3 regions of the Variovorax sp. KBS0712 genome follow, and region 3 is predicted to be linked to each of the others. Evidence: predicted binding sites of a transcription regulator. Region 3 holds the regulator's gene; each other region holds the start of a gene.
The links. Region 3 encodes sigma-54, which starts transcription at its own class of promoters, with help from an activator protein. Its sites were predicted from a motif close to TGGCANGNAANCTGCTTT; they were not measured.
Positions count from the first base shown of each region.

Region 1 (3,271 bases), on a different contig from region 3:
CAGGAAATGCTGGCCGCACTCGGCCACCAGCGCCACGCCCTTGCCGTCGGCCCGGCCATGCTGGCCGTGCTGGATCAGCGGCGTGCCCGAGCCCAGGCCGTCGGGCATCACCAGGTGCACCGACGGGCGGCCGATGGCCATGGCGGCCTCGGCGTTGCGGTCGAAGGCCGGGTACACCCAGAACGGGATCACGGGCTGGCTCGTGGAATGGATGTCGAGGATGTGGTCGGCCGCGCTCACCACCGGGCGCAGCTCGCGGGCGCGGCGCAGCTCGGGGCTGTCCTCGCTGCCGTCGAGCCATTCGGGCGACCACACGCGGTTGAGGTTGTGCACCAGCTGGCGGCTGTCGAAAGGCAGCGCCTCGTTGAAGGACTCATACGCCGCCACGTTGGCAAAGCTGACGGTGAGCGTGCCGATCTTCGGGCGCACGCCGGTGTCGAGCAGGTGCGTGGCGGCGGTCATGCCGCAGATCTCGTTGCCGTGCGTCAGGGCATTGATCAGCACGTGCGGGCCGGGCTTGCCGGATTCGAAGCGGTGCACGTAGTCGATGCCGACGTTGCCCTCGCGGTAGGCGGACAGGTCGCGGGGGAGGACTTCGAGGGCGGGGGGAGATTGGGTCATGGGGTGGTGAACAGGTGGGATCGGAGGTCGCCGGCAAGTTTGCTACAGCTGGCAAATTCGTGCCGTGCGCCGCTAATCCCCCGATGCGGCTCATGTCCTGAGCCGCAACGCCCTCACCAGTTCACTTCCCGCTCCGGCGTCGCAGAAATGTGGTGGATCGACAGGTCCGCCCCGTCGTATTCCTCCTCCTGCGACAGCCGCAGCCCCATCGTCGCCTTGAGCACGCCGTACACCACGGCGCCGCCGATCAGCGCCCAGACCACGCCAAGCAAGGTGCCGATCAGCTGCGCCCACAGGTTCACGCCACCGATGCCGCCCAGCGCCTGCGTGCCGAAGATGCCCGCCGCGATGCCGCCCCAGGTGCCGCACAGGCCGTGCAGCGGCCACACGCCGAGCACGTCGTCGATCTTCCATTTGTTCTGGGTGCGCGTGAACATGAAGACGAAGATGGCACCGGCCACGCCGCCCGCCACGAGCGCGCCCAGCGGGTGCATGAGGTCGGAGCCGGCGCACACGGCCACGAGGCCGGCGAGCGGGCCGTTGTAGACGAAGCCGGGGTCGTTCTTGCCCATGGCCAGCGCCACCAGCGTGCCACCGACCATGGCCATCAGCGAGTTGACGGCGACCAGGCCCGAGATCTTGTCGATGCTCTGCGCGCTCATCACGTTGAAGCCGAACCAGCCCACGCACAGCACCCACGCGCCCAGCGCCAGGAAGGGAATGTTCGACGGCGGGTGTGCGCTGAGCGAGCCGTCGCCGCGGTAGCGGTTGCGGCGTGCGCCCAGCAGCAGCACGGCCGGCAGCGCGAGCCAGCCGCCCACGGCGTGCACGACGACCGAGCCGGCGAAGTCATGGAACTCGTGGCCGGTGACCGAGGCGATCCAGCCCTGGATGCCGAAGGCCTTGTTCCAGGCGATGCCCTCGTACAGCGGATAGACGAAACCGACGATCACGGCGGTGGCGATCAGTTGCGGCCAGAACTTGGCGCGCTCGGCGATGCCGCCCGAGATGATGGCCGGGATGGCCGCCGCGAAGGTCAGCAGGAAGAAGAACTTCACCAGCTCGTAGCCGCTTCTTGCCGACAGTTCGGTGGCGCTGACGAAGAAATGCGTGCCGTAAGCCACACCGTAGCCCACCAGGAAGTACACGATGGTCGACACCGAGAAGTCGACCAGGATCTTGACCAGCGCATTGACCTGGTTCTTCTTGCGCACGGTGCCCAGTTCCAGGAAGGCAAAGCCGGCATGCATGGCCAGGACCATGATGGCGCCGAGAAGGATGAACAGCGCGTCAGCGCCCTGTTTGAGTGCGTCCATGAGAGCTTCTTGCAGGTTTTTGGTTTGATTTGGTGCGTCGCACCCGAACGGCTCGGGGCGCCGGCGCAAGAAAGCAAAAATGGTGCCTGAAGGCTCTTGAATGGTGCGAAACGACCCAGGAATGGGCCGATTTCGCAGGGCACGCACCGGATCGGAACGCGCCGCCGGAGCGCTCAGCCCGCGCCGCCGCGCAGCGCGTCGCGGTAGCGCCGGCTGCAGGGCACGCTCGTGCCGTCGTGCATGTGCAGCCGGGCGTCACCGCCGTCGAGCGGCTCGATCTCCTTGATGCGGCCCAGGTTCACCGCGTGGCTGCGGTGCACGCGCACGAAGGTGGCGGGGTCGAGTTGGGTCAGGAAGTCGGTGAGCGTGGCGCGCAGCAGGTAGTCGTGGCCGTTGACGTGCAGGCCGACGTAGTTGCCCTCGGCCTGCAGCCAGTCGATGTCGGTGGCGGCGATGAGGAATTCGCGGCGCAGCTTGCGCACGAGGAAGCGTTCGGGGCGGGCCGGCGGCGGCGCTGCCGGCGTTGTCAGTTCCTGTACCGAGGGCTCGACTCCCTCCCTCTGCTCCAAAGTCTCGGGCACCGGCGCCACGCCCTCTTCCGGCGGATCGAGCACGCGCGCCTCGCCCTGCAGCCGCAGCATGAAGAGCCGGTAGGCCCACACGCCGAAGACCATCGTGGCGTAGACGCGCACGTCCTTCAGGTACTCGTAGCCCCATCGCCCCATGGCGCCGCCGAAGTCGTAGGGCTCGCCGGCCGCCGCGTACACCGCGGCGCGCAGCCCGAACATCGCCGCCACGTGCGCCAGGCTCAGGAGCACGCTGGCCACCAGGTGCCCGGCAAGAAAGCGCCCCCAGTGGTCGCGCGCCAGCGGCGACAGCCGGCGCTCCACGGCCACCAGCACCGGCACCAGGGCCAGCAGCGCGATGTGGCTCGACACCTCCCAGGTGACGACCTCCCAGTTCGCGCGCGGCACGGCGCGGCTGCGGGCGTCGATGAGCGCGACCACGGTGCTGATCGCGGCATGCACCGTCATCAGCACGATCCAGAAGCCGACTTCGACGTACCGCCGGATCGGTTCATAGCGCTCGTACAGGTTCTTGCGCGGCTCGCTCATGCGGGGATTCTCGCGAACCGGGGCCGGATTTCGTCCCTGGGGGCCACCGTTCGTCACAAATCCGGGCCGATCCGTCCCGGCGATGGCCCCGGGGACGGGCGCGGGGGCCACGATGGCCGCCGTTTCCTCGTTCCAGGAGCCCGCCATGCCCTCCGATTCCGTTCCCACACCGCAGCGCCGCCACGACATCGACGCCCTGCGCGCCCTCGCCTTCCTGTT
Region 1 covers NZ_VCCD02000001.1:673,053-676,323, forward strand. The annotation lists gene FFI97_RS02935 (succinylglutamate desuccinylase/aspartoacylase family protein) at 1-621, opposite strand, end outside; gene FFI97_RS02940 (ammonium transporter) at 735-1,937, opposite strand; gene FFI97_RS02945 (LytTR family DNA-binding domain-containing protein) at 2,111-3,052, opposite strand; gene FFI97_RS02950 (acyltransferase family protein) at 3,198-3,271, shown strand, end outside.
Region 1: FFI97_RS02940 (ammonium transporter) is a predicted target of sigma-54. The motif match lies at 2,008-2,025, and genes of this name have one in related genera.

Region 2 (3,271 bases), 470 kb from region 3:
TGGCGTAGTGGGCGAGCGTGAGGTCGCGCGAGACGACGACCAACTGGCCGTCGCGCGAGCCGTCCTTCAGGGTGGCGAGTTTCATGGTGCGGGCGTGAGCAAGAAAAAGGGCGCGGCGCCGCGCCCACTAAACTGGTTGAACGGGCGGCAGTGTACCGAGTGGACTTCGTGAACCTCGGCGCCGCAGCCCACTCCACACACCCATGTCGACGCACGTCGCGCCCCCACCGCTGTCCCTGGGCCTGCCCGGGCGCCCGTCCTGGCGCGCGCTCGCGGGGCTGACGCTGGCGGTGGCGCTGGCGCACCTGCTGCTGCTCGGGCTGGCGCCGATGGCCATCGGGCCGGAGCCCTCGCCGCTGGCCAGCAAGTTCATCACGCGCACGATCGTGATCGCTCCGCCTGCGGCGCAAGCCCCTGCGGCACCGGCCGCCGTGCCGGTCGCGGCCAAGCCGCCGCCTCCGGCCAAGCCCCGGCGTCCGCGCGAGGCCTCGGTGTCCCGCCCCAAGCCGGCCCCGGCGCCCGTGCCGGACGCGTCGGCCCAGACGCCTCCGCCCGAAACGCCCGACCAGACCGCGCAAGCCGCTACAGATTCAGGAGCGACCGCCCCCGAGGCACCGGCCAGCGCCCCGGCCGCCGCCACCGGCAACACGGCCGGCGGAACGCAGGGCGGCACGACCACGGCCGGCAGCGGCGCCTCGGGCACCATCGCCGGCACCCAGGCGCTGCGGATTCCGGGCTCGGTCACGCTCGATTTCGAGGCCACGGGCCAGAAAGGCGCCTCCCCGCAGCGCGGCGTGTTCGGCGAGCTGGTCTGGCTGCAGGACGGCACCCGCTACGACGGGCGGCTCACGCTCAAGGCGGTGTTCTTCACCCTGCTGAACTGGCACAGCACCGGCAAGATCGGCCCCTCGGGCCTGGAGCCCGAGCGCTATTCGGAGAGCCGCAAGGCCGAGGTGGCCTCGCATTTCGCGCGCGACCAGGGGCAGATCATCTTCAGCAACAACGCCCCCCCCGTGCCCCTGCAGCCCGGCGCCCAGGACCGCATGAGCGTCATGATGCAGCTGGGCGGCCTGCTGGCGGCCAGCCCGGCGCGCTACCCGGCCGGCACCCGGATCTCGGTGCAGACGGTGGGCGTGCGCGACGGCGATGTGTGGGTCTTCGAGGTCGGCGACGAGGAGCAGCTGAGCCTGCCGGCCGGCGACTTCACCACGCGCAAGCTCACCCGCACGCCCCGCAAGGATTTCGACCGGAAACTGGAACTCTGGCTGGCGCCGCGCTACGGCTACCTGCCCGTGCGCATCCGCCAGACCGAGGCAAACGGCGACTTTGCTGACGCCCAATTGCGCAAACCCCTACCCGAAGCGCCCGCCAATTGAGGCAAAAAGGCTCACATATCAACGGCGCGACGACAACTGTTCTTGAAACTGGCGCGTTGATTGCTATCTAACCCCCATGAACGCCATCGACATCCTCACAGGGCCCGCCATGAACATGCTTTACGACTCCGAGTCCTTCGTCGTCGTGCACGTGCAGCCGAACGACGGCGACGAGCCCAGCACGACGCCCAACGGCCCCGTGCTGGAACGCCACGGCTTCGAGATCGTGGACAAGCGATCGGGCAAGGAGGTGTACCTCGACGGCTCCTGGGCCGAACTGTTCCAGCAGCAGATCGCCGCCTGGCAGCTCAACACGCCCACGCAGGAAGAGGTCGAGGACACGCTCGAAGGCTATGCCGAGCTGGCGCACACGCCGGTGCTGGTGCACTGAGCAGCCCGCCCCGCCCGAACGAAAAAAGCGCCCCGCGGGGCGCTTTTTCTTTGCCGGTGTCCGTCGCCGTCAGCGTTCGGTCCACCGGTACATCGGCCCGACGATCAGCAGCACCGCCACCAGCCGGCACACCTGGAACGCCGTGACCACCGGCACGCCCAACTGCAGCACCTTGGCCGTGATCGACATCTCGGCGATGCCGCCAGGCGAGGTGCCCAGGATCATCGTGGCCGGATGCAGCCCCGTCGCCCACGCCAGCAGCCAGGCCGCGCCGGCGCACAGCACCAGCATGCCGACCGTGCCCAACGCCACCGAGCCGAGCCAGCGCGGCGCCGTGTGCAAAAACTCGCGGCTGAAACGCACACCCAGGCTCACGGCAATCACCAGCTGCGCGGTGTTCGACAGCCAGGTCGGCACGGCCGACAGCGACTGCCCCGCGACCGTGAGCCCCATCGCCACCAGCAGCGGCCCCATGAACCACGGATTCGTGCGGCCCAGCGCCCGCATCACGAGCCCGCCCGCGCCGGTGGCCAGCGCCAGCAGGGCCAGCCCGGCCGGGTTCACCTCGCGCACGCCGGGCGGGTTGATCTCCAGGCCGTGCAGCCCGCTCCACTGCATCGCGAACGGGATCGTCACCGTCACCACCATCAGTCGCAGGCTGTGCGCGGCAGCCACCAGGTCGGTGCGCGCGCCGGCCGATTCGGCCAGCAGCGTCATCTCCGAAGCGCCGCCGATGGCGCCCGCGAAGTAAGTCGTGGCTCTCATGGATTTCGCCGGCACATGCGGCATGCGCGCCGCATGCACGCGGTGCAGCCAGCGGCCGAAACCCCAGCCCAGCAGCAGCGCCCAACCGATGGCCAGCAGGATCGCCCACCACACGCCGGCCACCAGCGTCACCACCTGCGGCGTGAAATACAGGCCCAGCGCGGTGCCGATGACCCACTGCCCCAGGTTGCGCAGCGGCGTGTGGCTGGCGGTCGGCTGGCCCGCGATCGAGGCCAGCGACACCGCGAACAGCGGGCCGATCATCCAGGGCAGCGGGGTGTGCAGCGCGACACAGGCGAGTGCGGCGGCCAGCGCCAGCAGCAGCGTGGCCAGCACACGAAGGGGAAAACGAAAGGACACGGGCAGAGAAAGCAGCGGAAAAGGACGACAGCCCGGTGCAGGGCGCCGGGCATAGTATGGCGGGATGCCTCCTCGTCCTTCCCGTGCTTCCCGGTTCCTCGCGCCCCTGGTCGCCGTCGCCCTGCTCGCCGGCTGCGCCGCGCTGTCCGCCGAGGCGCCCGTCGCGCGCCGCGTGGCGGCCCTGCTGCCGGCCGATGCGCTGCTGCTCGGCGAACAGCACGACGCCCCCGAACACCACGCCCTCGAGCGCGAGACCGTGCAGGCCCTGTCCGAGCGCGGCCAGCTCGCCGCGCTGGCGCTCGAGATGGCCGAGGACGGCCGCAGCAGCGCCCGCCTGCCCGCCACCGCCAGCGAGGCCCAGGTGCAGACCGCCCTCGGC
Region 2 covers NZ_VCCD02000002.1:1,089,085-1,092,355, forward strand. The annotation lists gene FFI97_RS21975 (fumarylacetoacetate hydrolase family protein) at 1-85, opposite strand, end outside; gene FFI97_RS21980 (DUF3108 domain-containing protein) at 204-1,376, shown strand; gene FFI97_RS21985 (DUF3567 domain-containing protein) at 1,486-1,767, shown strand; gene FFI97_RS21990 (AbrB family transcriptional regulator) at 1,837-2,892, opposite strand; gene FFI97_RS21995 (ChaN family lipoprotein) at 2,957-3,271, shown strand, end outside.
Region 2: FFI97_RS21985 (DUF3567 domain-containing protein) is a predicted target of sigma-54. The motif match lies at 1,426-1,443, and genes of this name have one in related genera.

Region 3 (3,271 bases):
ACAACGTCAAGTTCATCCGCCGTGCCGTCATGCGCCGGCTGATCGGCGCCACGGCCAACGACGAAAGCAGCGGCGCGCTGATCGTCTACGACCAGAGCAACGACACCTACACCGTCAACGGTTCCCTCGTGCCGCCGAACGCCGGCGTCTCGGCGGGCGGCGGCGGTCGCGTCAAGGCCATCCTCACGCCGAAGGCCACGCCGGCCCCGGCGGCGCCCGGCTCCGCACCCGCGGCCGGCGGCAAGAAGCCCGCGGCTCCGGCTCCCACCCCCGCGCCCGGCGCCGGGCTGCGCCCGAGCACCACGCTGGGCGGCACCGAAGGGGAAGGGCGCAAGTGATCGAAACCGCAGGAACCCAGACCGCCGACGGCATTCCGGGCAGCCGCCTCGTGGCGCGCGGCCTCAAGAAGAGCTACGGCAGCCGCACGGTCGTGAAAGACGTCTCGCTCGATGTGCAAAAGGGCGAGGTCGTCGGACTGCTCGGCCCCAACGGTGCGGGCAAGACCACCTCGTTCTACATGATCGTCGGGCTGGTGCGCGCCGACGCCGGCGAGATCACCATCGACGGCGAGCCCATCGCCCACATGCCCATCCACCGCCGCGCGCGCATGGGCCTGAGCTACCTGCCGCAGGAAGCCTCGATCTTCCGCAAGCTCACGGTCGAGGAAAACGTGCGCGCCGTGCTCGAGCTGCAGCGCGAGCCCGACGCCAACGGCCGCATGATGCCGCTGACCAAGCAGCACACCGAAGAGCGCCTGGCCGACCTGCTGGCCGACCTGCGCGTGGACCATCTGCGCGATTCGCCCGCGCTCGCGCTGTCGGGCGGCGAGCGCCGCCGCGTCGAGATCGCGCGCGCGCTGGCCACGCAGCCGCGCTTCATCCTGCTGGACGAGCCCTTCGCCGGCATCGACCCGATCGCGGTGATCGAGATCCAGCGGATCATCAGCTTCCTGAAAGAGCGCGGCATCGGCGTGCTCATCACCGACCACAACGTGCGTGAGACGCTGGGCATCTGCGATCACGCGTTCATCATCAGCGACGGGCACGTGCTGGCACAAGGCACACCCTCGGAGATCGTCGACAACGCCGAGGTACGCAGGGTGTACCTGGGCGAGCACTTCCGGATGTAAGGGAGGGTCGGGTCTCCATGAAGCAAGGGCTGTCCCTTCGCGTCTCGCAGCATCTGGCGCTGACGCCACAGCTGCAGCAGTCCATTCGCCTGCTCCAGCTCTCCACGCTCGAACTGAGCCAGGAAGTGGAGCAGATGCTGGACGAGAACCCGTTCCTCGAACGCACCGCGGAAGAAGCGGCGCGCGAGGAGTTCGGGCTGGACACGGCCGACGCGCCGGTGCCGCGCGACGACGCGGGCGAGGGGGAGGCCGAGTTCACGCCGTCCGCCGCCAGCACTTCCTCCACGTCCAGCGACACCACCTCCTCGACCCCCGACACCGACGGCCCCGCCGCCGAGATCGCCGAGCGCGAGCCCGACTGGGAAGGCGACGGCACCGTCGACATGGCGCCCGACGACAGCGAGTGGGGCAGCGACGCGCCCGCGCGCCAGAACAACCTGGGCGACGACGAGCGCGCCGATGCCACCGAACTCGCGCGCAGCCAGGAGTCGCTGCAGTCCTTCCTGCACCGCCAGGCGCTGAGCCTGCGCCTGAACGAAAACGACTGCGCCGCGCTGCGCTTTTTGATCGAGTCGCTCAACGACGACGGCTACCTCGAAGACTCGCTGCCCGCGCTGGCCTCGGGCCTGGCGGGCGACGACAACGACCAGTTCGACGACCTCGTGCACCACTTCCAGGTGGCGCTGGGCCTGCTGCAGAGCCTGGAGCCGGTGGGCGTCGGCGCGCGCGATCTCGGCGAATGCCTGAGCATCCAGCTGAAGGCGCTCGCCAGCGAAGACGAGACCGAGGCCGAAGCGCTCATCCGCAAGACCGCCATCGCGATCTGCAAGCAGCCGATGGAGCTGCTCGCGCGGCGCGACTTCAAGCGCCTGGCCACGCTCACGCGCACCAACGAAGAGCTGGTGCGCTCTGCGCTGCAGATCATTGCGCGCCTGGAGCCCAAGCCGGGCCGCCGCTTTGTCGACGTCGAACGCAACATCGTCATTCCCGACGTGATCGTCACCAAGACCGGGCGCGGCACCAACGTGAAGTTCCGCGTCATGCTCAACCCCGAGGTCATGCCGCGCCTGCGTGTGCACGACATCTACGCCGGTGCGCTCAAGTCGCACAAGGGCGAGGGCAGCCAGGCGCTGTCGCAGCGGCTGCAGGAGGCGCGCTGGTTCATCAAGAACATCCAGCAGCGCTTCGACACCATCCTGCGCGTGAGCAACGCCATCGTCGAGCGCCAGAAGAGCTACTTCGTGCACGGCGAGCTGGCCATGCGCCCGCTGGTGCTGCGCGAGATCGCCGACGAGCTGGGCCTGCACGAGTCGACCATCTCGCGCGTGACCACCGCCAAGTACATGGCCACGCCCTTCGGCACGGTCGAGCTCAAGTACTTCTTCGGCTCGGCGCTGGGCACCGAGACCGGCGGCAACGCGTCGAGCACCGCGGTGCGCGCGCTGATCAAGCAGTTCGTGAGTTCGGAAAGCATCAAGAAGCCGCTGTCCGACAGCCAGATTTCCGAGATGCTGAAAGAGCAGGGCATCGAGTGCGCGCGCCGCACCGTCGCCAAGTACCGCGAAGCGCTGCGCATCGCGCCCGCCAACTTGCGCAAGGCCCTGTAGAAGACCGACGATGACGAGCCGCCTGCTGTCGCGCTGTGGGCATTGGGTGGTCGTCATCGCGGCGGCGCTGCTGTTTGCCGGCTGCGCCACGCTGCCCGACGAGGCACCGCGCCCGCCCACCAAGGCCATCGCCGTCTCGGCCGACACCGCGCTCGGCAAGATCGCGCTGGGCTCGCAGCCCGACCCCGACCTCAGCGGCTTTCGCCTGATGCCCGGCGGCGACTTCGCCTTCGACACGCGGCTGCAGCTGGCGCGCCGCGCGCAGCGCACGCTCGACGTGCAGTACTACCAGATCGAGAACGACGAGACCGGCCGCTACCTGTTGCGCACCCTGCGCGATGCGGCCCAGCGCGGCGTGCGCGTGCGCCTGTTGATGGACGACCTGTACACGTCCGGCGAAGACGAGCTGCTGCTCGGCCTGGCCGCCACGCCGAACGTGGAGCTGCGCCTGTTCAACCCGTTCCCGGCCGGGCGCGGCAGCTTGCTCAAGCGCTTCACCGCGTCGCTGTTCGACTTCAGCCGCGTCAACCGCCGC
Region 3 covers NZ_VCCD02000002.1:1,556,410-1,559,680, reverse strand. The annotation lists gene lptA (lipopolysaccharide transport periplasmic protein LptA) at 1-338, shown strand, start outside; gene lptB (LPS export ABC transporter ATP-binding protein) at 335-1,129, shown strand; gene rpoN (RNA polymerase factor sigma-54) at 1,147-2,736, shown strand; gene FFI97_RS24235 (phospholipase D family protein) at 2,747-3,271, shown strand, end outside.